DNA from 3 places in the Aeribacillus sp. SP014 genome. Region 2 is predicted to be linked to each of the others. Evidence: riboswitches for the same ligand, from Rfam matches in the RefSeq annotation. Region 2 holds a riboswitch; each other region holds the start of a gene.

Region 1 (10,688 bases), 710 kb from region 2:
ACATGCTGCGGAGCGTAATCATCGCTATTTTTTCGTTTTTTATAAAAAATCTTAGATTTCAATAAAGCAAACCAATGGATAATTCCACCTTTGCCAACCAGCACAAGAATCACTAACAGGGCTCCCATTATAATTGGCCACCGTTCTGTGTACGTGCTGATAAAGTTCTGTAAAAAAATGAATAGGCCAGCTCCGATTGCCGGACCAATCAGCGTACCAACTCCTCCAATTATTACCATCATCATAACTTGACCCGAAAACATCCAACTCGATACATCTGGGCTTACAAAAAGGTTGTAAAATCCGTATAAAGATCCTGCAAATCCTGCTAGGGCTCCGGAAAATGTATATGTTAAAAGCTTATAAATGCGTACATCGTACCCCAATGCACTCATTCGTGCTTCGTTTTCCATTATTCCTTTGACAATTTTACCGACTGGAGATTCAACAAAAAATCTAAGCAGTAAATAAACAATAATAAAAGCTGCTGCCATTACGGAATAAATCCCTATAGGACTGACAATTTCGCCAAAACCGAGATTCAAAGGAGCGGAAACTTTCATGCCGTCTGCTCCGCCAGTCCATTGCTTTAATTGCCAAGCCAGAGCAAACAGCAATTGTCCGAAAGCAAGAGTAATCATTAAAAAGTAAAATTTCGAAGTGCGTATAAATATCGCGCCAGTAACCAATGCAAGAAGACCAGATAAGCAGATAGAAAAAAATAGTAACAAGTAGGAATTTGGAATATGCGGTCCGAGAAGTGCCACGGTATAGGCTCCAATTCCGAAAAATCCTGCATGACCTAGTGAAACCATTCCTGCATACCCCATTATTAAACCAAGACTCATGGCAAAAATAGCCATAATGAAGATTTCGGAAACAAGATCTATCCCATACACACTTAAAACGAAGGGCAGAACGAAAGCAATAAGCAGAAATACAATGAAAATTAAAATATTCTTTTTCAACTATGCCACCTCCCTTCCAAATAGCCCTTGAGGACGGATAATTAATACTACAACCATGAGAAGAAATACGATTAGCATTGATAATGAAGGAAACCAAATCTTGCCGAAGGTCTCAATCAATCCGATGAGAATTGCACCAATGAAAGAGCCTTTCCACGAACCTAAGCCGCCGATCACTACAACAATTAATGATGTAACGAGAATGTCTGATTCCATACCTGTATACATCCCGATTAACGGTCCTCCTAATACTCCGCTCAACGCAGCTAGTCCTGCACCGAAAGCAAAAACTCCAGTAAATACGACCCCAACATTTATTCCAAGAGCTGAAACCATTGCCCTGTCATCCACACCTGCACGAATAATCGCGCCGATTCTAGTTTTGCTCTCAAAATACCAAAGAAGCAACGCTAGCAGACAGCCAATTAAAACAACAAACAACCGATAAAAAGGGAAAACCATCGGTCCAATGGAGATCGACGAATCGAGCAAAGCAGGGACAGCCATCGTTTGAGGCTCTGTACCCCAAATCCACTTTGCGGTATCCGCAATAACGAAGGCTAAACCAAATGTGAGCAGCACCTGCTCAAGCTCTTTCCCATAAATTTGCCGAATAAATAATTTTTCAATAATAATCCCGATCACTGCCGTAACAGCAACTGATAGCAATAAAGCAATCCAAAAACTGAATTGTTGATTCATAAAGGTAAAGGCCATATAGGATCCAAGTAAAAATAATGTACCGTGCGCCAAGTTAACAATATTCATAACTCCTAAAATAATCGTCAACCCTGCTGCTATCATAAAATACAGCATCCCATACGCTAATCCCGTTAATAGCTGTACAGAAAATATAGACAATGACAAAACGATCCCCCACTTTCTCAATTTATGAAACGACAAATTGGGACTGGAGAACTTTGCCCCAGATCCCAATCCTGTTACATGGACTAATTTGCAGGAGCTTTTTCAGGCATCGTTACTTTTTCGACTGTCTCCAGTACTTCAGGGACAATTTGATTATCCTTTTTTGTGTTTTTTGCGATGTAGAAATTCTGTATTGGGTTGTTCGTTTTTGGATCAATCGTAATTGGTCCGCGTGGGCTGTCAAAGGAAATCCCTTTAAGGACTTTTATTAAATCCTCTGCATTTGTGCTTCCTGCTTCTTTAATCGCTATATCTATGACTTTTGCGGAGTCATAGCCTCCCACTGAAAAAGTGTTTGGCAGCTTTCCGTATTTTTCCTGATATGCCTCTACAAACTTTTTGTTTTCCTCATTTTCTAGCCAAGGCGAGTACAGTATGCCAGAAATGATTCCTTCTGCTGCTTCACCAGTAGGCTCGAGGATCAGTTGATCGCCAAATTCCATTGGACCTGACAGCGGAATTTTTCCCTTTAAGCCAAAATCATTGTATTGCTGAACAAACCGAATTCCATCGCTGCCTGCCATGAATGTAAAAACTAGTTCAGGCTTTACTTGGGCTACATCAGTAAGATACGTTGCGAAATCATTCGTTCCTAATTTAGGGTATATTTCTTTTACTACCTTACCGCCAGCAGCTTCAAAAGCTTCTTTAAAAGCGGAAACAACTTCCTTTCCTGCAGGGTAGTCGGGTGCAATCGCTACCGCTGTTTTTCCAACATTTTTTGCTAAATATTCTCCAGCACTGCTGCCATTTTGCCAGTTGGAAAATGACAGGCGGTAAATGTAATCGCTTTTTTTGCTCCAGGAAAGATCGTTTCCGGCAGCATTGGCATCAATTAATATAATTTTGTCTTTCTCCACCTCGTCTCTCAATGCGTAAGCGACTGCTGAAGAAATTGGTCCAACAAGTATATCTACTTTTTCATTCTTGACTAATTGGCGATATTTCCTTAAAGCAACTTGCGGGTTTGCTTCATCATCTTCAAATTTTATTTCCACCTTTTTTCCGCCCAACTTGTTATCATTTTCTTCAAGATAAAGGTTAAATCCATTTTTAATGCTTTCCGCAAGCGGAGCGAATGTTCCAGTTGAAGAAAGGATGACGCCAATTTTGATTGTATCTTTTTCACCGCTGGAATTAGACTTGCTATTGCTTACAGCCGATCCTGAACAACCTGATAAAATCAACATTATAGTAATAAAAAGAACACTCCAAAATTTACCTTTTCCCACCATTTTATACCCCCCTAAAAGCATTAGTTAAACGCTTTCATTTTTTGAATTGCAAGGTTATAAAGCTTTTCCCTCCCTTCTTTATATTTTTTAATATTCCAAATTTTTTTATTATTGTTTTTTATATTATTGCTTGCAGATTGTCTTCACAACATCGTTGTTTCAGAATGTGCAACGAAAGAATAATTTTTAAATTTATAAAGTTGTCCAACAGCGGTTTCCAATCATTGTGAATTTATCCAGCTTGATCTGTTAATTCCCAGCATGGCTGCAATTAAGCAGCTTACTTAATTTTCTGCGTATGTAAATTCTTGTTTAATAACAACAATATGCTATCCATTCGTTCACCAAATTTTGCTAGGTTGTGCTTTTAAAAGCAACAAACACGAAACGATTTGGATGCAGCGGACTTATTTATATTTTTATGATTAAAAACAGTAATTTAAACTTTGCTTTATGTATATTTCTCTTCCCAACACAAATAATATTTTCTGTAAAAAAATCAAAGGAGGAACAATCATATGGCTCTCATTCCTTACGATCCTTTTTCTGAGATCAACCAATTTAGACGAAACATGAATCGCGTTTTTTCTGAAAGCTTCCCGCATTTTTTTGAAAACTTTGAGACTATGAATACCCCCCGGCTTGATATTCATGAAACTGCTAATGAAGTAATTGTTACGTGTGATTTGCCCGGCCTTGAAAAAAAGGAAGACGTTGACATTCATCTTGATCGCAACGTTCTTACGATCAGCGGCACAATTCAAAGAAGCAAAGAAGTAAAGGAAGAAGAAATGCATAGACGCGAACGGTTTGTAGGGCGGTTTCACCGCGCTGTTGCATTGCCGGCAAATGTAAAAGAAGAAGAAGTGAGCGCGACATATAAAAATGGCGTTTTGGAAATCCGTATTCCAAAACAAACCGAAAACAACAAAAAGAAAATTGATATTCAGTTTCATTAATTGTTTCGTGAGGTTGCAAAATTTCAATCAGCCTCACTTTTTTATTGCAATTTTCGCCAAGTACGATTATGATGAATATATAACATCAAAAATCTATATATTGTGTAATCAAAAACAATTAAATACTATATATTGAAAACCTAACGACAAAGGTGCTGTTTTCAGCTTAAAAGGGAATCCGGTGAGAATCCGGAACTGTCCCCGCAACTGTGAGTGCTACGAAATGAATAATCCACTGTACGTTTCGTATGGGAAGGATTCAAAGTAGGATGAAGCACGAGTCAGGAGACCTGCCTTTGTCCGAACGTTTCTAATTCTTCGGGGGTTGGGAAGATGAAACGATGGTTTGAATGGAGTAGTTTCGCCTTGTAAACCGCCTCCCTTTTAATCATCGTTTGATCCGCTCAGCTTCCTGGGCGGTTTTTTATTTTGATAAGGAGGATGTTTGATGAATATTACGAAAGCATTAAATCTATACGAGGTTTTTCAAAATCATTTTAACAGGAGCGATTGGGAGCTTTATCTAAGGCAGCTTGAAAAAAAGTTTCCATCCCTTTCCTTTCATGAATACAGCGAGAGAGTGTCGACAACCCTACAATACCAGCAGATTGATGATCTTGAAAAATTTACAAACCTGCTGATTATTGAAGCTTTAGCAAACATTTCGGAAAGTGAGCCGGATTGGACTTTTTTAGCTGCACACGTATTTCTTGAAAAAATTTACTATGAAGCGAGCCAAAACAGAAATTACAACCAACCGGGCTACGGCGATTTTTATTTGTTAATCGAAACATTAACCGATCTTGGAATCTACAGCCCTCTTTTGCTAGAGCATTATTCAAAAGAGGAAATTATGGAGCTGGGAAATGCCATTGATCCTGAGAAGGACAAGCTGTTTACATACATCGGATTAAGGACCCTTTACGACCGGTATTTAGCTAAAGATTTTCATAAACGAACATTTGAGCTTCCACAGGAACGTTTTATGATCATCGCTATGACGTTAATGATCAACGAGCATCCGTCCAAACGTTTGCATCTTGTAAAGGAAGCGTATTGGGCATTGAGCCATTTATATATGACGGTTGCAACACCTACATTGGCTAATGCAGGAAAATCAGTCGGTCAGCTTTCAAGCTGCTTTATTGATACGGTAGACGACAGCCTTCAAGGCATTTATGATTCGAACACTGATATTGCCAATGTTTCTAAAAGCGGCGGAGGCATTGGAGTTTATTTAGGGAAAATCAGAAGCCGCGGAAGCGATATCCGGGGGTTCAAAGGAGTTTCATCAGGTGTCATTCCTTGGATGAAGCAATTAAATAATACGGCAGTGAGCGTCGACCAGCTCGGCCAAAGAAAAGGAGCAATTGCCGTTTATTTGGATGTTTGGCATAAAGATATTTTCGCCTTCCTAGATGCAAAATTAAATAACGGAGACGAACGGCTGCGCACCCATGATTTATTTACAGGTGTATGCATTCCTGACCTATTTATGGAGCAAGTTGAAAAGCGCGGGGACTGGTATTTGTTCGATCCCCACGAAGTTCGCAAAGTCATGGGATTCAGTCTGGAAGATTATTATGATGAAGAAAAAGGTAACGGCAGCTTTCGGGAAAAATATTTTGAGTGCGTGAATCATCCTTCCTTATCTAAAGAAAAAGTGCCTGCGATTGAAATAATGAAACGGATTATGATCAGCCAGCTTGAAACGGGAACGCCTTTTATGTTTTATCGGGATGAAGTGAATCGAAAAAACGCAAACAAGCATGCCGGCATGATTTATTGCAGCAATTTATGCACAGAGATTGCGCAAAATCAAAGTGCTACTACTGTTGAAGAACAATATGTTGAAGATGGAAAAATTGTCATTGTGAAAAAGCCCGGCGATTTCGTCGTCTGCAACCTTTCTTCCATCAACTTGGCACGGGCTGTCCCAGACAACGTTCTGGAACGTTTAATCCCTATTCAAGTGCGGATGCTGGACAACGTTATCGATTTAAATAACATTCCGGTATTACAGGCAAAGCTTACAAATGAAAAATACCGTGCAATCGGCCTTGGAACGTTTGGCATGCATCATTTATTTGCACTAAAGGAAATTACATGGGAAAGCGACGAGGCAGTCCAATTTGTCGACCAATTATATGAAAAAATTGCGTATTTAACCATTCAGTCGAGTATGGAGCTCGCAAAAGAAAAAGGCGCATACCCTCTCTTTAAAGGCTCGGAGTGGGATACAGGGCGATATTTTGAGATCCGCGGTTATACGTCAAAAAAATGGCAGGAATTAAAGGAAAAAGTGCAGACTTTTGGGATTCGCAACAGCTATTTAATGGCGGTCGCACCGAACGCCTCGACCTCCATTATAGCCGGAAGCACAGCAAGCATCGATCCAATTTTCCAAAAAGTTTATTCAGAGGAAAAGAAAGACTACAAAATTCCAGTTACCGTTCCCGACTTAAATGCGAAAACGACTTGGTATTATAAATCCGCTTATTTGATCGACCAAACATGGAGCATTAAACAAAATGCAGTGCGCCAGAAACATATTGACCAGTCCATTTCCTTCAACTTTTACGTCCTAAACACGATTAAAGCGAAAGAATTGCTGGAGCTTCATTTGACAGCTTGGAAATCCGGATTAAAAACAACGTATTATGTCCGTTCGACATCAAGCGACATTTATGAATGTGAATCATGTGCAAGTTAAGGAGGAATTAATATGGAGCAAACATTAACAAAACGAGTTATTATGGATCCTGATGCACCAAACCGTTCAACAGCAATAGTGAACGGAAAATGTTCCAACGTGCTCAATTGGGATGATGTCGCCTACCCGTGGGCATATCCAAAATATAAACGGATGCTCGCAAACTTTTGGACACCTTTTGAAATCAATATGGCTCAAGATGTGAAGCAATTTCCTGAGCTTTCAGAAAGAGAACAGGACGCATTTTTAAAAATTATCGGCCTCTTAGCTTTATTAGACAGCATTCAAACCGATTATGCCGGAAAAGTTGCTGATTATATTACAGACTCGAGCATAAACGCCTTAATGATCTTGCTCGCTCAGCAGGAAGTGATTCATAACCATTCATATTCGTATATTCTTTCAAGCATCGTGCCTAAAAACGTACAGGATGAAGTATTTGAATATTGGCGGAACGAACCGGTTTTAAGGAAGCGAAATGAATTTGTCACCAACGGGTATAAAGCATTTGCAGAAAATCCGAATGTGGAGAATTTGTTGAAATCGATCGTCTTTGATGTCATACTGGAAGGTTTATTTTTCTATTCCGGTTTCGCATTCTTTTATAATTTAGCCAGAAACCAAAAGATGGTAGCCACTAGCACGATGATTAACTACATTAACCGTGATGAACAAATACACGTAGGTTTGTTTGAAAAAATTTTCAAAGCGGTGCTGAAGCAATATCCTGAATATGATACAGATGAACTGAAACAATTCGTTTCGAAAACATTTATGAAAGCAGCCGAGCTGGAAATCGAATGGGCCGGTGTAATTATCGGCAATGACATTGAAGGCCTGCATTTAAAAGATGTGGGAGAGCTATATTAAATTTTATGCGAATTTCCGTGCCAATCAGCTGGGATTCGAACGTCCTTTTGAAGGCTATCGGACAAATCCTTTGAAATGGATACGGGCTTATGAAGAAGTGGACTTAGGAAAATCAGACTTCTTTGAACAAAAATCGAGACAATATACAAAAGTCAACACGATTGATAACGGCTTTGATGAGTTGTAAAAATTTACGTTCTCATGATAACGGGCAGCAGAGACTGCCCGTTTTTTTATCTGCTGCCAAACCAAAAGGAATGCTATGAAAGAATTGTTCGATAAGCAACTACTTTCTTTTAAAAGAGCTTATCTTTTTGGGAACCTAAGCATCCCATTTTTCCATGCCATGGTATAATATGTGCGGAGGGGATCTATGTTAAAATCAACCTTGATCATAATGTCAATTTTGTTAGTAACAATTCATATCGCTATTCTATATTTTTGGATGTTTGATTGGCAAAAATTAGCTACAAAAACAGGCTTTATAAGTTGGTTTGCCTCGATTCTATTAGGCATCTTTGTATATTTTACTTTTCAAACTTTCAGCAGATGCGACAAAGCTGCTGTCGTCATCAGAAACATATTGTTATGTTCAACTTTACTGACCATCTTTTTAGCTTGTATTGCGTTCATTATAGAAGCAATTACAAAGGCGATGCCCTAAAAAGAAATATAGTTTTCACGAAGATTAAGAAAATCATATTGGCTAAAAAGAACTATGTTGTTTTCCACCATTGCGAGGTGAATATAATGATTTATTTATTAGTCGGTTTGGGCGGGATAGCAGGTGCCTGCCTTCGATACAGTGTCGGCCTATGGACTTCCAGCTTTTGGACCGGATCTTTCCCAGCAGCGACACTTTTAGCCAATTTGGCTGGAAGTTTTCTTTTAGGATGGTTGACTGAATATGTATTTAAAATAAAAGGATTTCCTCCCCATTTTGCCGCAGCGATCGGTACTGGCTTAATCGGGTCATTCACAACATTTTCAACCTTCAGTTTTGAGAACATTCAATTGATGATTGCCGATAAATGGGAAACAGCCATTATGTATACATTGTCAAGCTTAATAGGCGGTTATTTATTTGTTTCGTCTGGTTATCATCTTGGCCGAAAAATGCTTTCCCAGCACAACGCACGAACGGCCCGTCATGAATAGGAGTGAAGAGTAATGCTTTTCAACTTTATCGTTGTAGGAATCGGAGGTTTTTTAGGAGCTAATGCCCGCTTGATCGTCACCAATTGGATTAAAAAGAAAAGCAATATGAAGTTCCCTGTCGCGACATTTATTATCAATGTCAGCGGATCTTTCCTGCTCGGCCTTTTGATCGGCATGAATATTTCAGAAGCATATCTACTGTTATTTGGAACAGGATGTTTAGGAGCCTTTACCACCTTTTCTACGTTTCAGCTTGAAAATAAACAGCTGTTAACAGAAAAACAAAAAACAGTGTCCATTTGCTATTTTCTTTCAAGCTATGCGTTCGGTCTTTTGTTTGCCTTTCTCGGCTTCCAACTAGGCGCTATATTTTAAAAACTTATTTGAATCATATTGTCATGGTTTGATTTTTTCTTTATAATACAGATTGTCCAGCGGGATGTAGCTCAGCTTGGTAGAGCACCAGCATGGGGTGCTGGGGGTCGCAGGTTCGAATCCTGTCATCCCGACTCTGTAAATCTCCTAAATCATCATTTAAAACCAAAAACGCCGCTTGAGCTTTTTCAAGCGGCTTATATTTTGAATTACGTCTTTTTAATCCCTTTCCTCAGTTTAATTAATTTATATAAGTTAATCACAACCGTTTTGGTTACAGCATATGTTGGAACAGCCAAAATCATCCCCAAAATTCCCGCGATATTTCCTGCAACAAGCAACAAAATAATAATGGTCAACGGATGTGTATCAAGCCTCTTGCCGATAATAAACGGAGAAATCACATTCCCATCAATTTGCTGAACAATTGTCACGACAATAATCGCAAGAAGTGCTTTAAAAGGCGAATCAAGCAAGCCGACAATAACGGCTGGAGCAGCTCCAATAAACGGACCTAAATACGGAATAATATTGGTGATTGCCACAGTTATTCCAAGCAGCAAAGCATATGGCAGATCAATAATTAAGTATCCGATAAACGTAAAGAGCCCGACAAACATGGAAACAAGCATTTGTCCTTGAATATAGGTAGATAAGGTTTCGCCTGTTTCCTTTAAGATAATCATAACTTCATCGCGGAAATCGCTCGGAAAAAACTTTACGACCTGGTGCGGCAGCTTATGTCCGTCCTTGATCATATAAAATAAAATGAACGGCACCGTGACAATAATGAGTGTTATATTTGTGATAACGCTGAAAACGGACTGAACGCCATTCGTAATATTATTTGTAATTCTCGATGCATATTGCGTAATGGTGCTCTCAATTTTTTCAATGGAAAAATAATCTTGCGTCAATACCCATTGGAACCAGCTTGTTTGATAGAGGTTTTCAATGATTTCTCTCGTTTTTGTTATATAAAAAGGAATGTTTCGAATTAAATCATTAAACTGCTTAACAATCGTAGGACCTACCAATCCGATGGCGATCGAAATTCCTCCGATAAACACGATATACAAAATCAAAATGGCCAGCACTCTTGGAATTTTTCGCTTTTCAAGAAAGCCAATAATCGGAGCAAACAAAAAGTAAAGAAAACCGGAAATAATTATAGGAAAAAACAAAGTAGTTATAAAGATCACAATGGGCTCAAAAAGAAAAGATATTTTTGTGCTGAAATATAAGATCAAAATGATCAAAAGTATTTCTAACGTCCAAAAATGAAGTTTTGATTTAAACAAAATGCTTGCCTCCCGCATCCAATTTTGCAACATTCGTTCCAATATTTAGAATATCATGTATTTACATATTCTAAGCAATTTTTTTCAATCCTCCTATTGCTTCTAATCCAAATTTTCCGCTCAAATTTAAGGAAAACCTTTTTAAATTTTTATGTTAAGCTTTATAATGTTTGCTCTTCGCA
Region 2 (10,688 bases):
TGAAAAATTTTATAAAAAAAGCGGTGAACATAATAACGAACATAATCAAGCATGCATAACCATCCCCGTTTTTTTTGGATTTATACTAAATAATAATCACTTACATTAATTTATAACATTTTTTTTACAATTTTATTTTTCTTTTGCAGGATATTTCGTTTTGGAATAGAATAGTATTTAGAATATAAAAAAATTTTTAATTAACGCATCTTACAACACACCATTGTTTCCAGCCTGCACCTCATGATGAGAAGTTTTGGCCAAATCTCCTCTTCATAACACCCATTTCGCTTTTGTCCCGGATTATGCCCTATGCAAAAAATCTTAAGTTCAAGGAGAGTGATGGAATGATTAGAAAAGACGTGATGACAAAAACATGGGGAAATAAAGAAATTGTGACAAGTCCGTTTTATGGTGTCATAAAAAAAATTATGACCGAAGCAAAAAACCGGATTTATGAATGGGAACCGTTGTTTACCATTCAAACGGATGAGGGTACTCTTGTCCAAATCAGCGTCGGTATTGGAGGAATCATTGACAAGCTGTTCGTCAAAGAGGGAGATCGGGTTATTCCTGGAGCAGTCTTAGCATATATTGATGAAGATTTAATAGTCACTGGCAGCGATTAAGAATTAGGACCCCTAAGAAGAAAAAAGGGGTCCAGTAATAGCTACTTGTATTGAGCAACAATTTTTCTCAACCGGTTATTTAACGATTTAAGCATCCAATCCCGAAAGATCTCCTGTTTTTCTTCCAATGTTAAATAATACTCGGCGCCAGCTCTCCCCTTTGCAAGATCCGTTATATGTTTAATTGACAAGGCAGCAGCAACGGAAATGTTTAAGCTTTGCACAAACCCTTTCATAGGAATTACAAACGTTCTGTCAGCCATGTCAACCGCCTCTTTTGAAACACCGCTATGTTCATTTCCAAAAACAAGGACAGTCGGTCTGCTTACATCAAGCTTTTCAAGAGGAACAGCCTGTTCACTCAAATGGCTAACATATATTTGATATCCTTTCTTTTTTAATTGACTGATGGCTGCACAAATATCTGATTGATAATCAATTGTCAGCCATTTGTCTGCACTTTTCGTCACCAATTCATTAGGGGCAAAAGGCGCTCTTCCGGTTACAACCGTTACATTCTGCACGCCAAAAGCTTCAGCAGAACGAAGAACAGCCGCTTGATTATGGCCGTCATCCACCGCTTCCAACAATATGGATACGTAACGAGTCCGTTCCTTCAATACCTCATATAAACGATTCAGCCTTTCCGGCACAATCATATCAAGAATTTGGCGATCCTCATCATTTACAATCTTCTCTTTCAGCAATAATTCCACAATATTATTTTCTTTATTAACATTCACATCCCTTTACCTCCTTGAAAGCACGTGCGGGCAAGAAGATCGAACGTTCTCATTTATTATACGTCTTCTCCAAAAAAAATCTACCTCCTATAGCTGGACACGTTATAGATCAGGTTAAATATAAACAGTTTATCCACATTATCTTTGTACTGTTTCGTTCGTACTCATTGGGCAAAAACAACAAAGTATACAAAGAAGCTTTGCGGAAATTCTCTTCTTTTAAAAAACAAATGTTTATATATCAACGGATATTCACAGGAAATCCCCCTAATATAAACAGCTTTTACACATATTTTATCCACATATCCACATTAGCTATCCACATTTCGTATTGGCACATTTGTTCCCTACTACATATATGATTAAATAATTCACATTTGTTGATAAACTTATCCACTTATGCACAGCTTACAAACGGAAAACACTCAATTGCTTGTTTTGAACAAAAAAATCCCGAAAAGAGGTTTCGTAACCTTTTTTCGGGACGCTTATGTTAATAGTGATGTTGATGGCCTAAGGACATAACCCATATAGACCCTGCAACAATGACAATTGCGATATAGATCCCGTAATAAATCATTGTTGCCTGCCAAGAACCGCTTTCTCCTTCTTTCATATGCATGAACAGCAAAAGCTGAATAAACGCTTGGCAAAATGCTAAAACGACAATTAATGTAATAATCGTATTTGTCGGCAGATCGGTTGAAAATGTAATCCACACCGCCAATAACGTCAATATTATGGACAACAAAAACCCGAAGACATGCTTCCAAGGAAATCCTTTTTCGTTTTGTGCCAAGTTAACTCACCATCCCTGTCAAATAGACGAGTGTGAAGAGGAAAATCCAAACGACATCAAGGAAATGCCAATATAGACTTGAAATAAACACTTTTCTTGCCGTATCCGCGTTAAGGCCTCTTTTCAGCACCTGCAAAATGATAATCAAAATCCAAAATATCCCGATCGTGACATGAAGCCCGTGCGTTCCAACAAGAGCGAAGAAGGATGAAAGGAACGCGCTTGTTTGCATTGTTGCACCTTCATGAACAGCATACAAAATGAACTCTTCTATTTCAAAGTACAAAAAACCGATTCCCAACAATATCGTAACAATCAGCCAGCCGATCATACCGGCTTGCTTGCCTCTTCGCATTTCATAAACGGCAAGACCACAAGTGAAGCTGCTTGTAAGCAGAAGAAAAGTTTCAATCAAAACTGTTTTCAATTCATACAATTCCTCGGGACCTGGTCCGCCCGCTGTTCTGGAGACGAGCACAAGATACGTAGCAAAGAGGGTGGCAAACAGGGCAAGCTCTGCCCCGAGAAAAATCCAAAAACCTAAAATATTTAATTGATTTTGTTTCGTTGAATACTCAAGTGGAAGATTCGATTGTTTTGGAGCAATTTCCGACATGTTACTCCCTCCCTGCTTCCGTCTGTTTAATTTCTTCGACCGGCACATAGTATCCATCATCATATTCAAAAGAGCGCAAAATCATGCAGATGATAACGCCGATCAATCCGATGATCGCAACCGGCATCCATTCGAAAACTAAACCGAAGCCGGCTATAAAGAAGAAGATCGACATGATGAAAGGCCGCCCCGAATTTGATGGCATATGGATTGGTTTATATTCCGGCTCCTCTTCTTCTTTTCCTTCTTTCCGTTCCTTCTTCATCATCCACCAAGCGTCAAGACCTTTTACCTGCGGTGTTACGGCAAAGTTGTAATGCGGTGCAGGCGACGGAATAGACCATTCCAGCGTCCGGCCATCCCAAGGATCTCCCGTGAGGTCACGCTCACCTTTAAAGTACGTGTACACAACATTAATACACAGGAAGATAAAGCCGATTCCCATCATAACTGCGCCAATAGTCGAAATGACGTTTAATTCCGTCCAGCCGGCATCTGCCGGATATGTGTAAATTCTTCTTGGCATGCCCATAAATCCTAAAACATATTGCGGCAAGAAACATACATTAAAGCCAAGGACGAAAAACCAGAACGTAATTTTGCCGAGCTTTTCATTTAAAATGACGCCAAACATTTTCGGATACCAATAATGAAGCGCTGCAAAGACAGCAAAGACCGTACCGCAAATTAACGTATTATGGAAATGGGCTACAAGGAAATACGTATTATGATATTGGTAATCGGCCGCAGCCATCGAAAGCATCACACCTGTAACCCCGCCGATGACGAAAGTTGGAATAAACGCCAAAGACCATAGCATCGCAGATGTGAATTTGATTCGACCTTTATATAAAGTGAAGAGCCAGTTAAAGATTTTTACCCCTGTCGGTATGGCTATCGCCATCGTCGATACAGAGAAAAATGCATTAACCGGGGCTCCTGAACCCATTGTGAAAAAGTGGTGCACCCAAACGAGCATACTTAATACAGAAATCGCCACCATGGACCAAACCATGGCTGTATAACCGAAAAGACGTTTTCTTGCAAACGTTGAGACAACTTCTGAAAAAACCCCAAACGCTGGCAAAATGGCAATATACACTTCCGGGTGCCCCCAAATCCAGAACAGGTTCGCCCAATGCATTGGCACTCCATCGCCTGAAAGCGTAAAAAAGTGAGTGCCAAATATTCTGTCCAACGTCATTAATGCTAAAGCAACCGTCAATACCGGAAAAGCGAAAACAACCAATATAGACGTAATAAGTGTTGCCCATGTAAACATCGGCATGCGCATTAAAGTCATTCCAGGAGCTCTCATTTTTAGAATCGTTACAATGAAATTAATACCGGAGATTAATGAACCGATCCCTGAAATTTGCAATCCTAATAAATAATAATTTTGGCCCGGCCCCGGGCTGAGTTCATTTCCAGCAAGAGGCATGTATGCCGTCCACCCTGCATCCGGTGAGCCGCCGATCACAAATGAAATGTTGAACAGCAAGGCGCCAAAGAAAAACGTCCAGAAGCTGAGTGCATTCAAATACGGGAACGCCACATCTCTAGCTCCAATTTGGAGAGGAACTGCAATGTTCATGATCCCGAATATGAACGGCATTGCCATAAATAAAATCATAATGGTTCCATGTGTAGTGAAAATTTCATTATAATGCTGTGAATCTAAAAACGTATTATTTGGCACTGTCAATTGGGCGCGCATTAAAAGTGCGTCTACGCCCCCTCGGAATAGCATTAATACGGCGGAAATAATATACATAATCCCTATTTTTTTATGGTCAACAGTCGTTAGCCACTCTTTCCACAGCCATTTCCATTTTTTAAAATAGGTTAACACAAAAACGATACCAATAATTGTTAATACAATAGCTGCATCCGCCATATATATAAGGGGTTCGCCGGTAACGAAAAATTCATCCCATTTCACAGCACGTTCCTCCTTCCTTCCGATTAATGTCCTTCGTGCTGATGGCTTTCATGTTCACGATTATCATGATGATCAGATTCAACTTCCTCCAATTTTATGGTACCGTGCTTTTCTTTTGCAGGGATATTGTCTAAATGCTCACCTGGTTTCGCAAAATCAACCCACGCCAAATGTGTTCCAGAAAAAAAGTCAATTTATCTTTTAAAACTCCGACTTGGATGATTTCGTTAAATTGTTTTTTCGTCAGCAATGGAGCTGATGCTTGTGTTTCTTTCACCCATTTATAAAAATCTTCTTTTTCCATTGCGTTCACATCAAATGTTTGATGGGCAAATCCTTCTCCTGTAAAATTTGAATTCCGCCCTTTAAACGTACCGACATGATCAGCCTGCAAATAAAGAGTCATTCCCATTCCAGCCATATTATATTTTTGTCCGCCCAGCTCTGGAATCCATAAAGCGCTCATCCCGCCGACAGCTGTCAATTTAAATTCAACTGGAACATCTTTTGGAATGTTGACATAATTGACTGTTTCAATATTTTCCTCCGGATAGCTGAAAATCCATTTCCAATCGGCTGCTGTCGCATGAATTACAATTGGTTCAACCCCTCTAGATTCCTTCGGCGGTTTTTCAAGCTCAAAAGTCGCCTTAATCGTTGGTATCGCCAATGCAATGACAATCAACACAGGAATAGCTGTCCAAATGATTTCCAGAAGTGTATTTCCGTGCTGGTCAGGAGGCTCATAATCAAGATTTTCTGGTCTCTCCCTGTATTTCCATAAAATAATGGCAAACAGCACAAAGATGACAACAATAATAAACAGCATAAACCAAATTGACCAAAGGATTAAATCCTTTTGAACCTCTGCAACAGGTCCTTTCGGATTTAATAAAACAAAGCGTTCACTGCAACCTGTCAACAAAAAAAGCAATGACAGTGGTAAAACCTTCATAAACAAGTTCAACCATTTTTGTTGTTGTGCCGGCATTTTCGATCCCTCTCAAATCAGAAATGTTTTAAATTTTCATAAAAAACCGACTTAATCGATTCAAAAAATAATTGAGTTGTAAATGAACTTTATCACATTTTTATCGAAATAAACTTTAATTCAAAAAACAGTCAAGAAACGATAAATTTTTTGTAAAATTTTTGCCACGAATCTGACACAATATAGAGAAATTCCGTTTTTTCAGGGAATCTTCTCTATATTTTCCAAATAAAAGCTGATGGGAATGTATTTTCGAGGGATGTACATGAAGAAGCTGAAAAATGACGTTTTCATCTGTTTTCTTGAACCGATGTATCATTCTAAATTTGCCAAGTGAGGAAATAAGCAAAATGAGTTAGCAGCCGAGTCAGGGGAAAAATAAACAAATTCATGCTGAAAGGAAGAGTTCGGATAAATGACTTACATACAATTTTCTGTTCAAAAATAAAGCTCCTATCTTCATAAAATCGAGATAGGAGCTGAAGCTTTAGTTTAAATTCAATCCTTTTTTCTGAACAAATTGCTTCATGTACATTCTTGTCGGATTCGAAAGCATGCGAGCCATTTGACCAGTCCAAGTATCTTTGCGAATCCCGTTTGTTCGCTGATCATAATAATTGGATACTATTTCATTATATTGTTCAAGCTCGCGCACATATGCTTCTTGATCTTGCTTATATTCTTCCTCATGATAAATATGCTCAAAAGGTATTCTTGGTTTTTTCGCCGTTTTTTTTGCAGGGTAGCCGACAGTTAATGCAAAAAGAGGGATGACCTTGTTTGGAATTTTCAACAGCCTCGATACTTCTTCTAAATTATTGCGGATGCCTCCGATGTAGCAAATGCCGAGTCCCATTGACTCAGCCGCTAACGCAGCATTTTGAGCGGCCAGTGCAGCATCAATGAGAGCTACCATAAATTTTTCAGTGCTCCTCAATGAATCTTCTACATTTTTGCCTTCCATTTCACCAATGACTTCATGACGGTGCAAATCAGCGCAAAAAATAAATAAATGTCCGCTCTTCTCTACGTAAGCTTGGTTTCCTGCCAGTTCAGCGAGCTTTTTTTTCGTTTGTATATTTTTCACCCCGATAATGGAATAGGCTTGCATGTAACTTGAAGTTGAAGCGGCTTGGGCGCATTCGACAATTAATCGGATTTGCTCATCTGTCAAAGGCCGATCCTCAAAATGACGAACTGAACGGTGATTTAAAATGGTTTTGATAATGTCGTTCAACATAATCATCCTTTCTATAATCCCACTTATTTTTTGAAAAATCACACTTCTTCCAATCCAAGTATTAACATGAAAATACTGCTCTTTCAAATGATTCGTATTGAAAAATACGTTTTTTATAGCTCCTTTTTCAGTGAAGGCTCCAAGCACCTAATTTTACCATCGTATCTCAAACTATTCACTGCAACGATCCTGTATTGTAAACAACAAAATTTTTCGAATTTACGTTATTAGAAAAATTAAATTTTAAAAACGACCCTCTAAACACACAATTTGTATGTGAATTCCTGCTTCTGTCCATTGATTTCCCAAAATAGGGCAGCACTTTTCTGAACCTAAAAAATAGGGATTGAAAAAACAAAAAAAATCATCTATTCTGATAATTATAGTTTCATATAGTGTTCCAAGCAGCAGGTGCGTCATATTTCATCAGCAATATGCGCTTAAAAGGGAAGATTGGTGAAATTCCAACACGGTCGCGCCACTGTGATGGGGAGCTTTCGGCCAACATCCACTGTTTCAATGTTTGAAATGGGAAGGAGGATCGAAAGCGATGATCCTAAGTCAGGAGACCTGCCTGTTGTATGCACTGCCACCTACGCGTCATAGGGAGGAGTGATGAAGCCATGTTGAGATTTAAGCCCTACATGTATCTCAACACGAGTTAGAGTCCACAATTCCCTCTTTTACGCGTAAAAAGAGGGTTTTTTTATTATGTGTTGAGATACAAATCAAATGGGGGTGTCAATATTGACATTAATTAGTTCAAATCTTGGCTATCCAAGAATTGGTGAAAGAAGAGAATGGAAAAGAGCGCTGGAATCATTTTGGAACGGAAACATTTCAGAAAGCAGCTTGGAGGAAACATTAAAAGATATACGTCTTCTCAATCTGAAAAAACAGAAGGAAAAAGGAATAGACCTGATTCCTGTAGGAGATTTTTCATTATATGACCATGTCCTCGATACTGCATTTATGTTTGGGTATATTCCTTCTAGATTCCAGCATATGGAGCCGACTTCATTAAAAACATATTTTGCAATGGCTAGAGGCTCTGATGAAGCAGAAGCAATGGAAATGACCAAATGGTTCAACACAAACTACCATTATATTGTTCCGGAGCTTGAAAATAAAACGCCGGCGTTAGTAAAGAACCGTCTGCTTGAACTTTTTCAGGAAGCGAAAAACGAGCTGAATATTGAAGCAAAACCGGTTTTGCTAGGTCCAATTACTTTTTTAAAGCTGGCAAAACAATACGATCAACACGATTTTCATAAACATTTGTCTGCTTTAATTCCTGTTTACGTCCAATTGTTGACGGAACTTGCTCAGGCCGGTGCGAAATGGGTGCAAATTGATGAGCCGATTCTTGTACAGGAGCTAGATGATTCATCGATTCCTTTGTTTAAAGAGGTATACGATGCTTTCCACAAAGCGCTTCCTTCGTTAAATATCATTTTGCAAACATACTTTGAAAGTATAACCCATTATCAAGAAATCGTGTCTCTTCCTGTCGCTGCAATTGGCCTGGACTTTGTACATGATCATGGCGTCAATCTGTCGAACATCAAAACGCTCGGCTTTCCGAAAGACAAAATTCTCGCAGCTGGTTTGATCGACGGCCGCAACATTTGGAAAGCATCCTTAGTATCAAAAGCTAAGGAAATCGATGATCTTGCGCAATATGTAGATATTGATAGATTGATCATTCAGCCTTCATGCAGCTTGCTTCATGTACCTGTTACAGTTCAAAACGAACAGAGCTTGCCGTCCATATTGAAAAATGCTCTTTCCTTTGCTGATGAAAAATTGGATGAAGTAAATGAACTCGCTCAATATGCAAAAGGGAAAAGAACGATCGATGATTTAAAACAATATGACCGCTCTTATACGGATTTTATCCATTCTTCCTTTCGGACAAATGAGAAGGTTCAAGAGGCCAGCAAAAATATCGGAGCATATCCAACGAAACGCTTGGATTATACCGAACGGCAAAAACTGCATAAAAAAAGATGGAATCTGCCGATTTTACCGACTACTACGATCGGAAGCTTTCCGCAGACGAAAGAAATCCGGCAAATCCGCTTAAAATGGCGGAAAGGCGAATATACAAACGAGCAGTATGAATCGGTCATCAATAATGAAATAAAAAAATGGATTGACATTCAAGAACAGCTCGGTTTAGACGTATTCGTCCATGGGGAATTTGAACGGACCGATATGGTCGAATTTTTCGGGGAAAAATTAAATGGAATTGCTGTTACAAATAACGGCTGGGTGCAATCATACGGGTCACGATGCGTGAGACCGCCGATTATTTACGGAGATGTAGCATTTGATCAGCCGATGACCGTAAAAGAAAGCGTATATGCACAATCACTGACAAGCAAGCCTGTTAAAGGGATGCTGACAGGACCTGTCACGATCCTAAACTGGTCATTTGTGCGCAATGACATCGACCGTATAAGCGTTCTTCGCCAGCTCGCCCTTGCCATTCGCGAAGAAGTGCTAGCTTTAGAGAAAAATGGAATAGGCATGATTCAAGTTGATGAGCCTGCATTACGTGAAGGATTGCCTCTGAAACAATCAAAACAAAAAGAATATATCGAAGGAGCTGCTGAAGCCTTCAAGCTCGCCACCAGCTCTGTTCGCCCGGAAACACAAATCCATACTCATATGTGCTATTCGCAATTTGAGGATATCATGGAGGCAATTGATGACCTTGATGCGGATGTCATTTCTATTGAATCTTCCCGAAGCCATGGAGAGCTTGTTCATGCTTTTGAAACGTATCAATATAAAAGAGAGATTGGCTTAGGCGTATATGACATTCACAGCCCGCGAATTCCATCCGTTGAAGAAATGGCAAAAAATATCGACCGCGCCTTAGCAGTGCTTGACGTGCGCCAGTTTTGGGTTAACCCTGACTGCGGGCTAAAAACAAGATCAGTGGATGAAACGATTAGTGCTTTAAAAGTCATGGTCGAAGCTGCGAAAACCTATCGAGAAAAAATAACTGCTGCACAAATTTAAGAAAAGTATGGCCCGATTCTCTCAGCAGTCAAATCCCGATAAAACCGGCAGAAATGTCAGTTTCTATACTTTCATTTAAAAAAGGAGCCTTGCCGCTCCTTTTTTACGTTTATAAAAGAACTCCCCTTTCGCCGACTTTCAAAAGCCGAACCTATATGTAAATATTTTATATCCACAAAATCTTATTGAAAAAAATGTTTCACATCGTTGCTTTCTTCAGTTGAGCTGCACTTTCCTTAACATCATCCGCTAGACAAATGGCAGAAATGACGGAGATGCCGTCTGCTCCGCTAGCGATCACCTGACCGGCGTTGGCGATGTTGATCCCGCCAATTCCGACAATAGGGATGTCGATCCCTTGTTTGCGCATGCTTTCAATCAATTTTGGACCTTGTGGCTTTTTTGCATCCTCTTTCGTGTTTGTAGAAAAAATTGGCCCCACACCGATATAATCAGCGCCTTGGACAACCGCCTTTTGCGCCTCTTCAATTGTATGTGCAGAAACGCCTAAAATTTTGTCACCGATTTTTTTCCGGACAAGATCAGCCGGTTCATCCTCTTGCCCGATATGAACGCCGTCTGCATCTAGTTCAATAGCCAGATCAACGTCATCGTTGACAATAAACGGAATGTGATGTTTTTGGCAAATAGCCTGCAGCTCTTTTCCAAGCCGCCATTTTTCTTCGCCTGTTAAAGCC
Region 3 (10,688 bases), 930 kb from region 2:
AATCATGATCCCTTTCATTGTAGTTCTCCCTTCATAGCAACTGGAATGCCGAATTCCATTCTGACCGCCAAATCCGCACGTTCAACGATTTGTTGATGGAGATGGCCGAGAAGGCGAACATATTGGAACACTGCATTTGACCGCGCTGGAAATTCCCAGTTGACCTCATTGGAGACGATGCAAAATAGCTCGCAGCTTTTTTGCAGCTCAGATAGATCACGGATGATTTTTTCCAACACATATTGGCGAAAAGAAGCGGCCTGCCATCGTTCACCATGTTGTTCATGAAAAAAAAGTTCGTTCGTCAACAACGTTGTTAAACAGTCCAGCAGCACAAAATCATTTTTTTGCAGTTTTTTCGACAACTTGCCGACATCATTCGTCTGTTCAATTGCCAGCCATTTTTCTTTGCCTTGGGCTCTTTTTAGCTGGTGTTGCAATATTCGTTTTGTCATTTCTTCGTCTGATGGAAAAGAGGTTGCAATATAAACAAGGCGGTTGGCCTGATTCTTTTTAACCGTCAAATAATGTTCTGCCCACGAACTTTTCCCGCTTCTCACCCCGCCGGTCACAAAGATCAACACTTGTCCTTCCACTCCTTAAGCGCTGAAAGAAGCCGGTCGTTTTCTTCTTTTCTCTTAACCGCCAAACGAATGTATTTGCCGGAAAGCCCGTTGAAATTGTATGTATGTCTAGGCACTATACCTCTTTCCAATAAAAAGCGGATCAAAGGCAGCATATCTTTTTTTGGCTGCTCTCTTAACAAATAAAAATTGACAGAGCTGTCCGCCACCACAAAACCAAGTTCATGGAGATGTTCAAACATTCGCTTCCGTTCTTGAGAGATCATTCTTTTTGTTTTTTTAACATAGTCTTCGTCCTTTAATGCTTCTATTCCCGCCCTCTGTCCAATGGCGTTGACGCTCCAATGCACCTGAAATTTTTTTAGTCTCTGGATGACCGTCTCATCGGCAAACAAAAAGCCAAGTCTTAAACCTGCAATGGCATACATTTTGGTCAAAGAACGCAAAATGATCACATTGGAAAAAGATGATAAACAATTCAGAATTGATACGTTTTCCAAGGCGAAATCATAGAATGCTTCGTCCAGAACGACAAACGCATGCTTCTTTTTGGCATCACGAATGATTTCCAATAATGTTTCCCGGTTAAATACTTTGCCTGTCGGATTGTTGGGGTGGCAGAGGAAAACCGCTTTTTTCCCGGAAAGAGCCGTTTTTAGCTCCTCAACGTTCAACTCCCAATTGTCTTCCTCTTTTAAAACATAGGATGAAATCCTCTTTGAGAACGGTTCGCATGCTTTTCGGTATTCTGAAAATGCCGGTTCCACGATCAATACGTCTTCATTTTGCAGCAAGGCGGCTGCAATGATAAAAATAAGTTCTGCGGCACCGTTTCCAATTAATATATTTTCAGGCGAAACATTTTCCTTTCCGGCAATTACCGCTCGCAATTCCGCCATATCAGGATCTGGATAATCGGCAACAAACGGAAAAAAGCGATCCCAGTTTTTGCGGATGCATTCAGGCGGACCGAAAGGATTGATGTTGACGCTGAAATCGATGATGTTTTCCGGCATCCGGATGTTCAATGATTTATAAAGATAAGATGGATTGGCTCCATGTGATGGCAGCATCGAAGCATACACCTCCGATCATGAAAAATAGCAAGAAAAACCTGTCTGTTTTCTTCATAATATCAATAGCATCGTGAATATGTTTTGCTTCTAGCGAATAAACCCCGTCTCCCAATTTAGGGCGATTAGAAATTTTCCCTTGATAACGGTTGATTCCCCCTAATGATACACCCAGCAAAGCAGCCATGGCGCTTTCAAGAAATCCGCTGTTGGGGCTGGGGTGTTTGCGCGCATCCCTTTTCAGAATGGAAAAGCATTCCCGCTTTTGAATCCCTTTTGCCGGATGATTGACAAGTACCATGATGAAAGCTGTCAGACGGCTCGGAAGGTAATTCAACAAATCGTCCAGCTTGGCGGAAGCAAACCCGAATTCAGCGAACTTCTCGTTTTGATAGCCTACCATCGAATCCGCAGTATTGACGACCCTGTACAAAACCGCAAAAGGAGCTCCGCCGAACAGCGCCCAAAAAAGCGGTGCGGTAATGCCATCGCTCGTATTTTCCGCTACCGTTTCCACCGTTCCCCGAACGATTTCCGATTCTGGCAAATCTGCCGTATCGCGGCCGACAATCCATGACAGCTTTTCTCTTGCCGAAACGAGATTTTTTTGGCAAAGCGGTTCATAAACTGCCAAAGCTGCTTCCCGCAAACTTTTTTCCGCTATCATAAAAGAAATGATCACCGCTTCCGCAAAAATGCCCGCTGCTGGGTGAAGCCTAGAGAAAAATGACACAATTGAAAAAGCGGCCAGCATAAAAAATAAACCGACCAGCATGATCATCGCCATACCTTTTTCTTTCTTAAAGCGCCCTTTGTTGAGGCGCCGTTCGCAAAACGCAATAGACCAGCCAAACAAGCGGACGGGATGGGGGGCATTTTTCGGATCCCCGATGACTTGATCGATTACAAACGCCAGCATAATCGCAATTACATGTTCTGTCATGTCCTTCCCCTTCTTTTTTTATTTAGCTGAATCGCTTGAATTGTACTCTCATATACCCCCCTGCCGACCAATCTTCCAAGTGTTGTGATCGTGCCAGCGTGCTGATGAAAAATGCCCTTTTGCGTGGCAGCCACTAATATGCTATCCGTTGAAGTGCCTGTTGCAATCGTATTGGAGACAGGATCCAACACTTTTTCATCAGCCAGCGCCTTCGTTTTGGCTTCTGTTGCCGTCATCACACTTTCAATAAATGCTTGATCAGATAACCGTCCGTTTATCAAAATCCATGTATTGATCGTCCCTGAAGCTATGCCATTCCGTTTTATACTATTTGCTGCATCCACTGCATTGGAAAGTCCTGCTGTCACAACAATGACAACGGAGACTCCTTCTGCTTCAAGCTCGCTGACTACCCCATCTTCCAAACAAGCCGCGGTCATCATGGCGACTGTTGCATGTTGATCAAACCCGTTTTTCTGCAGAAAATCGGCCATTTCCGAACGGCTGTCTTGACAATTGTAGCTTTTATCGACATGACGGTTGACAAAAGTGCTGTGCCAGCCAAATCCTCCGCCAATAATGGCAGATGAAAGGGTTTTGAGCGGCGATGCCGCTTTTAAATAGATGAGTTCCTTCGTCTGAACAATGTCCCTTTTTGTCACTTTATATGTTTCTTCCTGTTTCTGTTCGGGTATAAGCAGCATTTGCGGGCGGGCAAGCTCCGGATGTGATTGTTTGACAATCGAAACACCATACACCTGTTCAATCGTTTTTTCGTTCATCACGACAGATGGATTATCAACGGCAACCGCTTTTCCATCTTTTAATAACAGCAGTTTGTCACAATAAAGGCTTGCTAAATTCAAATCATGAAAAATTGAGACAACCGTTAATCCATTTGATTGTGTCCAATTTTTCAACTGATCAAGCATGATTTTTTGATGGGAAATATCAAGATGGTTCGTGGGTTCATCTAATAAAAGCAAAACGGGGTTTTGTGCAAGAGCCTGCGCTAAAAAAACCCTCTGTTTTTCCCCGCCGCTTAATTCATTGATCGCTTTATTTTTTAAGTGGGAAATATTCGTCTGCTCCATGGTCTTTTGGATGATTTGTTCATCTTCTCCCGTCAACCGCTTGAAGAAACCCGTTTGAAAAGGATAACGGCCGAGCGCCACTGTCTCCCAAACGGTATAATCAAACATTTGCGTTGGGATTTGCGGCAATGAAGCGATGTTTTGCGCCAATTTTTTCGGAGAATAAGCAGAAAGAGGTTTGCCGGCAAGCTCGATCGTGCCGCTTTTAACCGGAAGAATCCCGCTGATCATTTTTAATAGTGTCGTCTTTCCACTCCCGTTTGGCCCCAAAATGCCAAATATTTCCCCTTTTTTTACTGAGAAGGAAAGGTTTTCGATAATCTTTCGCTCTTGATAGCCTCCCGAAATGTTCTTGACTTGCAGCATGTTACCCTCTTCTTTCCATTCTTTGTTTCATTAAAATAAAGGCAAAGCTGGGAGCGCCGATTAAAGCCGTGATCACACCGATCGGAAGTTCTGTCGGCGACACGATCGTTCTTGAAACGAGATCCGCCAAAATTAAAAAAGCGGCGCCAAAAATGGCGGACAGAGGGAGAAGATGGCGATAATCACTTCCCCAAAGCAGCCTGTTTACATGCGGGATGACAAGACCGACAAACCCAATCGTTCCGCTGATGGCAACGGCCGCACCGGCTAAACAAGAGGATGATGCTAAAATAAACAGCTTTCTCCTTTTTACATGGACCCCAAGCTGCTTCGCCTTTTCTTCGCCAAAGGACAGAGCGTTTAATTCTGTTCCGTTTACAAAAATCAAAATGGACCCGATTAAAAAAAACGGCAAAAGCATCAAAACGTATCCCCAGCCGCGCATCGCAACGCTTCCTAACAGCCAGTTGACAATTTGTCGCAATTCTTCTCCTGTCAGGGCAATCATCAACGAAATGAAAGCACTTAAAAAGGAACTTAAAATAATTCCGGTCAGCACAATGGTTTCAATCCTCATCGTTTTTTCAATGAAATTGGCGAACAAAATCACAGCCAAAATCGTTAAAAAACCCGTAAAAATGCTGACAACCGGCAAAGTGAATGAGCCGAAAAAAGGAATTTGAATGCCGAAAAAAAGAACAAGTACAGCACCTAAAGAAGAACCTGATGAAACACCGAGCGTATAAGGATCTGCCAAAGGGTTTTGCAAAAGCCCTTGATAACAAGCCCCCGCCATTGCAAGCGAGGCTCCGACAAGTCCGGCTAAAACGACACGAGGAAGTCGAATATCAAGCACAATGCTTTTCATGCTTTCATCAATGTCCGGCGCCAAACCAGTATGAAACAGTTGATTGAAAATTATTTGGAAAATATCCTTAAACGTGATGTGAAACGTTCCGATAGAAATTCCTAAAAAGACGGAAAAAATAAGAAAACAAGCGGTCGCCGTATAGGCGACCACATGTTTATTTTTTGTAGACATCCGGATAAATTGCTTTCGCAAGTTCTTCTACTCCTTCAACCAATCTTGGGCCTGGGCGGCTCACCAAGTCGGAATGCACATCGTAAACCCGTTTATTTTTCACCGCTGATACATTTTCCCATCCTTTGCGTGCCAACACCTGGTCAACAGCTTTATCGACGTAATAGCCGTATGTCGTCACAATGACGTCTGGGTTCAGTTTTACAACGGCTTCTTCCGTCATTTGCGGCCAGCCTTCTTGATCGCCCGCTGCATTTTTTGCTCCAATGATCGTTAGCATTTCATCCATAAACGTTCCTTTTCCAGTCGTATAGATTTGTGGTGCGGGATTCACTTCGACAAAAACAGACACTTTTTGATCATCCGGAATCGTTTTTCCTTTTTCTTGAATATCCGCCAGTTTCGTTTTCATCTCAGCCACAATATCTTCGGCTTTGTCACTTGTCCCTGTAATTTTGCCGATTGTCTGGATGGAGTCATACACTTTATCAAATGATTGGGCATCTTCGACTACAAAAACATTTATTCCCGCATCTTTCAGCTGCTTCAGCCCTTCCTGCGAGTTATGGGCGCTGGAAGCATGCGCTAAAACAAGATCCGGTTTTAAAGAAATAATTTTTTCAACATTAAATTCCATCCCGCCAACCTTTTCTTTGTTTTGAACATCTTCCGGATAGTTGTCATTATCACTTACACCGACAATTTGTTCACCCAACCCTAAAGCATAGGCAATTTCAGTATTGCTTGGAATTAGCGAAACAATCCGCTCCGGTTTTTCGTTTACCGTCACCTCATTTCCTAAACCGTCCTTGACCTTCACCGGAAATTGTGAAGCCGTCTCTTCCGTCTTTTGATTGCTTTTGTTTTCAGACGGCTCTGATGTATTTTGTTGGCCGCATCCAGCCGCAATTCCAAATAGAAGTAATAAGGCTAAAAATAGTGCAGATAGTTTTTTCATCATTTTCCTCCTCCAATAAAAAAACATCTTCTTTTTTTGATAAGAAGATGTCTGAAAACAAGCATATCGCTTTGTTCTGTTTTCAAACACCTCCCTATCCTCGTAGGGTTTTTAGGCGTGTTCAAACAGGCAGGTCTCCTGGCTCATGGTCATCGCTCCCTGAACCTTCCCGTAGACACAGTGGCATTTTCAGGTTGCTCCCATTCACAGTGGCGGGACCGCGTTGGATTTTCACCAAACTTCCCTTTTAAGCGGACAAAAGTGTCCGCACCTGTTTGCTTTTGAATGAAATTGTCGACGAATGTAATTATACATCATTCAAATCCGTTCTGGTAGAAAAAATGTGAAAATGCTATGTCAAGTTTTATATTGGACTTTTTATAAGGTTTTCAATTCAACCGTGTTGATTTGAACCGATTGCCGTAAAAATGAATAAAATTTTAATGGATGGGTAATTGATTTTAGGAACGAAGGAGGATCCATAAGTGACAGTCGTTCTTTTAGACCCAGGCCACGGTGGAAGTGATCCTGGTGCAACATTTAGAAGCTATGAAGAAGAAGACTTTACGCTGACTATTGCCTTAATAGCCAGAGACCATTTGCTAGAAAACTTTCAAGTAGATGTCGTGATGACACGAACGAACGATCGCACTGTCAGTTTAGAAGAAAGAACGAGTTTGGCAAACAGACTAAATGTCGATTTTTTCTGCTCCATCCATGTCAATTCAGGGGGCGGAACAGGATTTGAAAGCTATATTTACAACCGCGGTGCATCTAATAAAACGATTCAATACCGTTCCATCATTCATAATCATATTATGAGCGTAATCGGGCCAAAATATAACGTACAGGACCGCGGAAAAAAAAGCGCCAATTTTTTTGTGTTGAGAGAAACGAAAATGCCCGCGGTTCTTTTGGAAACATTATTTATCGATAATCCTAACGATATCAAATTGTTAACCTCTTCTGCTTTTATAAGTGATTTTGCCGCCAGTGTGGCGGAAGGAATAGGAAAAGCCCTTAATTTAAAGAGAAAGGCAAGCACAACAAAAAAGCCGTCGACAAAACCGTCGGCTCCTGTTTCAAACAACACGCTTTACAAAGTGATTGCCGGTTCCTTCAAAGAGCGTAAAAATGCAGAACAACGCGTAAAGGAACTGAAAGGAAAAAACGTGGACAGTTTTATTTCACCTGCTAATGTTAACGGCACAAGTTTTTACCGTGTTCAAGCAGGGGCTTTTCAACATTTGGAAAATGCGAAGGAGCAGCTGGCAAAACTTGTGCAGCTGGGCTATAAAGATGCTTTTATTTTAACTCCCGAAGAGCAGCGTGCAAATCCGCCAAGGCAAAATCAACTAGCCAGCTTGCTGTCTACATCAGAGCCGCAAGCATCCGCCACAGAAGACATTTCTATTTTAGGAGAACCGCTTTTATCGGGAACATTGTTGGATCAGTTCGTAAAAAATACGAATCCAGATGCACCTCAACTGGGTGATTTATATATCCAATTAAGCAAACTATACGGAATACGCGGTGATATCGCTTACGCACAAGCCATTCATGAGACGAACTATTTTCGCTTCACCGGGGTTGTCGACCGCAGCCAAAACAATTTTGCCGGAATTGGAGCGACAGGCCCGAATGTCCGAGGAGCAAGCTTCTCCACATCAAGAGAAGGAGTTCTCGCTCATTTGCAGCACTTGTTTGCTTATGCGACAACAAAGCCTCTTCCAGGTGATGAGCCGCTTGTAGATCCAAGATTTCATTATGTGAAGCGCGGATCAGCTACCACTTGGAAAGAATTAAATGGAAAGTGGGCAGTTCCTGGAGATCGTTACGGAGAAATGATTTTATCGATTTACCGTTCCAACCTTCAATTCGCTGTTCAACAGCTTTCCTCCATGATTGCGGAATTAAACAAACATGTATGATCATTTTTTTTGGTCCATTTTCCAATTAACGTGAATAAAATTGAAAATCATTATCAATAATAAAAGAGAGCCGAAATGGAATTCGGCCCTCTCCATTATTTAGAAAGTTTCCGGTTCAAATGTTTTGCAATCCGTTTCCTTTTGATCTTTGGCGGTTTTCCCCGAATGGCTGACAACATAAATGGAATCAGCTGAACATCTATTTCCATCCGCCCAATATTTACAGTTGTTTACTTCACATAAAACGTCTTGTGCCATCGCATGTCACCTCCCAATTATAGAATTGCCATCGGAAGGTGTTTTGATACGACACAAATAGTTTTTGACAATGACAATTTTTTAAAAATATGCATCACATGGCAAAAAAGTATGACGGGATGAAAAATATTTTAATCCAGCGTCCTTGCTTGATTCGATTTTTTTCATAAGGAACGGTTGTGCTGGAATAAAAAATAAGGAAGCTGCTGATAAGCAGCAGCTTCCTTATTTCGCAAAGACGTGATCGCCTATCACAATTGTTGTGTTTTTAGTTCGAACCCATTGGTCGTCCGTCTTTTTCGGATTATAAAAATACAGGGAGCCTTGACCTAAACCGTGGAATGCCAAAGCTTCATTTACTGCTCTTTTGGATTCCTCACTTGCAGGCTTGTTAATCTCTCCATTTGCTACAGGAGTAAATTGGCGATCTTGATAAATAACCTCTGTAATTGTATCAGGATATAAAGGGCTGTCTACGCGATTTAGTACAACAGTGGCAACCGCAACTTTTCCTTCGTATGGTTCTCCTTTTGCTTCTGCTTCTACTAATCTAGCCAATAAATCTTTTTCACTTGCTGAGATAGTTGGCGGAATAGTCAACTCTTCTCCAACATATAGTTCATCAGTTGTTTTATTGTTAACGGATTTTAGTTTTTGAACTGAAACCCCGTATTTTAGACCAATTTTCCAGAGTGTATCTCCTTCTTTCACCGAATAGGCAGCGCTTGCCTCACTTCCTTGTCCGGTGAAAACAATGGCAGCAAGAGCAATAAATGAGGAGAAGATGAATTTTTTTATTTTCTTCATAAATCCTACCTCCTTTTTTTCGCTCTCTATTACCCTAACATCTTCTAATCTAGAATTCATTAAAAAATCTTTTCATATTATTCATAAATATTCCAGCAAAGGTTCGGCGTTTACATATGTCTTTTGGAAACATTTTGCTGAATACACTGTACTTTGTTCTTTTAGAAACTCCCTGCACAAGAGATATTTTTCCATAACAATTTCCCATTGGTATAAAGTTTTACATATTTTGGACTTACACCTATATTCGAGTTTTAAATCATAAAAAAAGACAAGACAAATGAATGTCCTGTCTTTTTTGAAATTAATTTTTCAATATATCATGATCGACGTACCGTTCGCCATTCAGCTCGCTGATGACATTGATGGCCACTTTTGCACCGTCACCTGCGGTAATGATTGTATGTACACTTACGCCAGCAGCTGTACCTGCTGCCCAAATTCCGTCAATATTTGTTTTTCCATTTGAATCCACATCGAATATTGTTTTGATGCGAGGCTCTGTTCCGTCTTTTGTTTTTAATCCAATTTTCTCGGCTAAATCCGTCAATACTCCTGTCGCTAAAATGACATGCTTCGCTTCATACGAACCGCCATCGGTTTTGACGACGTGTCCATCCTGTTTTGTTTCAATTGTTTCCACTTGCTCGTTTTTTATTTCTGCTCCAAACTTTTCCGCCTGTTTTTTCCCAATATCGATTAAATCAGGACCTGTAATTTCTAAAACACCATAGTGGTTTTCGATCCATGCCCTTTTCGTCATTGATTTATCGTGATCTAAAACTAATGTTTTCTTTCCAGCCTTCGCCGTAAACAACGCAGCACTTGCCCCCGCAGGACCGGCACCAACAATAATCACATCGGACATCTTAACTCCTCCTTTGCAAAAAATGTTTATAATTTCATTGTAAGCGCAATCGAAAAAAAATGTAAAGAAACTTGCTTACCAATTCTGAAAATTAAAAAATTCATATATAATCTCCCTTCTCCAGCTGAACATAAAACCTTTTGTAGGCTGGAGTCCCGAAGTAAAAACCGCTTATCCCCAACTGATCTATTTTCAGAATACAGTAAAAAACGCTATTAAAATTCGCTATGCGGCTTCCGACACCCCAATGTGCAATGTTCCACAATACTGCTACATAAGTCCGCCGGAGGAAGAAAAACATGAAAGTCAGTATATGACACTCCTTTGGCGATTGACATTACAAACGATACTTAGTCGTAATCCATATTATGCAAATTCAGGTGAATTTTCTCAGCAGACTGAACCATATATTAAAGAAAGAGCGTCTAAATATATTAGTTGGAAACTTCTAGAATGGAATAAATCATCATTTACTTGAAAAAAATAGGGAAGCTTTCGTTTAGCAACAAAAAATTTATTTATGAAATGAACATTACAACGGCTCTGCTAGCAGCAAATCGACCATTCAACATCTTGAATATTTGATAAATATTTTACGCATTCTCTCGGCTTCTTTATTCACCGCTAGATCGTCACGAAACAGGTTGAGATAAAGGTTTCGAACGACAACTAACATTTAAAATAGATCCATACCTCTTTACGAAGCTTTCAAAAAAGATTGGTGAAGCGCATATCCAAACCGAAGCAAGAATGAAATGACAAGA

The links. A riboswitch is a leader RNA that binds a small molecule or an ion and turns the genes downstream of it on or off. The one in region 2 is predicted to bind cobalamin.
Region 1: it holds a riboswitch for cobalamin, as region 2 does, so the genes downstream of both, ACVIJU_RS06085 (ribonucleoside-diphosphate reductase subunit alpha) here and metE (5-methyltetrahydropteroyltriglutamate--homocysteine S-methyltransferase) in region 2, are expected to answer to the same signal.
Region 3: it holds a riboswitch for cobalamin, as region 2 does, so the genes downstream of both, ACVIJU_RS07140 (ABC transporter substrate-binding protein) here and metE (5-methyltetrahydropteroyltriglutamate--homocysteine S-methyltransferase) in region 2, are expected to answer to the same signal.

What each region holds. Positions count from the first base shown of each region.
Region 1 is NZ_JBSRXI010000001.1:1,214,945-1,225,632, reverse strand. Features, by position in the region: gene ACVIJU_RS06105 (branched-chain amino acid ABC transporter permease) at 1-968, opposite strand, end outside; gene ACVIJU_RS06100 (branched-chain amino acid ABC transporter permease) at 969-1,829, opposite strand; gene ACVIJU_RS06095 (ABC transporter substrate-binding protein) at 1,919-3,130, opposite strand; gene ACVIJU_RS06090 (Hsp20/alpha crystallin family protein) at 3,649-4,089, shown strand; cobalamin riboswitch at 4,223-4,401, shown strand; gene ACVIJU_RS06085 (ribonucleoside-diphosphate reductase subunit alpha) at 4,538-6,802, shown strand; partial or broken gene ACVIJU_RS06080 (ribonucleotide-diphosphate reductase subunit beta) at 6,815-7,859, shown strand; gene ACVIJU_RS06075 (hypothetical protein) at 8,046-8,336, shown strand; gene crcB (fluoride efflux transporter CrcB) at 8,423-8,830, shown strand; gene crcB (fluoride efflux transporter CrcB) at 8,843-9,205, shown strand; tRNA gene ACVIJU_RS06060 (tRNA-Pro) at 9,266-9,339, shown strand; gene ACVIJU_RS06055 (AI-2E family transporter) at 9,415-10,506, opposite strand; gene ytvI (sporulation integral membrane protein YtvI) at 10,648-10,688, opposite strand, start outside.
Region 2 is NZ_JBSRXI010000001.1:507,205-517,892, reverse strand. Features, by position in the region: gene ACVIJU_RS02660 (glycerophosphodiester phosphodiesterase) at 1-53, opposite strand, end outside; gene ACVIJU_RS02655 (biotin/lipoyl-binding protein) at 348-629, shown strand; gene ACVIJU_RS02650 (TrmH family RNA methyltransferase) at 671-1,372, opposite strand; gene qoxD (cytochrome aa3 quinol oxidase subunit IV) at 1,866-2,171, opposite strand; gene qoxC (cytochrome aa3 quinol oxidase subunit III) at 2,173-2,787, opposite strand; gene qoxB (cytochrome aa3 quinol oxidase subunit I) at 2,789-4,729, opposite strand; gene qoxA (cytochrome aa3 quinol oxidase subunit II) at 4,860-5,720, opposite strand; gene nfsA (oxygen-insensitive NADPH nitroreductase) at 6,208-6,957, opposite strand; cobalamin riboswitch at 7,353-7,552, shown strand; gene metE (5-methyltetrahydropteroyltriglutamate--homocysteine S-methyltransferase) at 7,693-9,990, shown strand; gene thiE (thiamine phosphate synthase) at 10,190-10,688, opposite strand, start outside.
Region 3 is NZ_JBSRXI010000001.1:1,436,920-1,447,607, reverse strand. Features, by position in the region: gene ACVIJU_RS07170 (cobyric acid synthase) at 1-18, opposite strand, end outside; gene ACVIJU_RS07165 (bifunctional adenosylcobinamide kinase/adenosylcobinamide-phosphate guanylyltransferase) at 15-584, opposite strand; gene cobD (threonine-phosphate decarboxylase CobD) at 578-1,657, opposite strand; gene cbiB (adenosylcobinamide-phosphate synthase CbiB) at 1,617-2,600, opposite strand; gene ACVIJU_RS07150 (adenosylcobinamide amidohydrolase) at 2,597-4,060, opposite strand; gene ACVIJU_RS07145 (FecCD family ABC transporter permease) at 4,062-5,123, opposite strand; gene ACVIJU_RS07140 (ABC transporter substrate-binding protein) at 5,086-6,060, opposite strand; cobalamin riboswitch at 6,172-6,350, opposite strand; gene ACVIJU_RS07135 (N-acetylmuramoyl-L-alanine amidase) at 6,546-7,991, shown strand; gene ACVIJU_RS07130 (DUF1540 domain-containing protein) at 8,091-8,249, opposite strand; gene ACVIJU_RS07125 (cell wall hydrolase) at 8,475-9,056, opposite strand; gene ACVIJU_RS07120 (FAD-dependent oxidoreductase) at 9,361-9,924, opposite strand.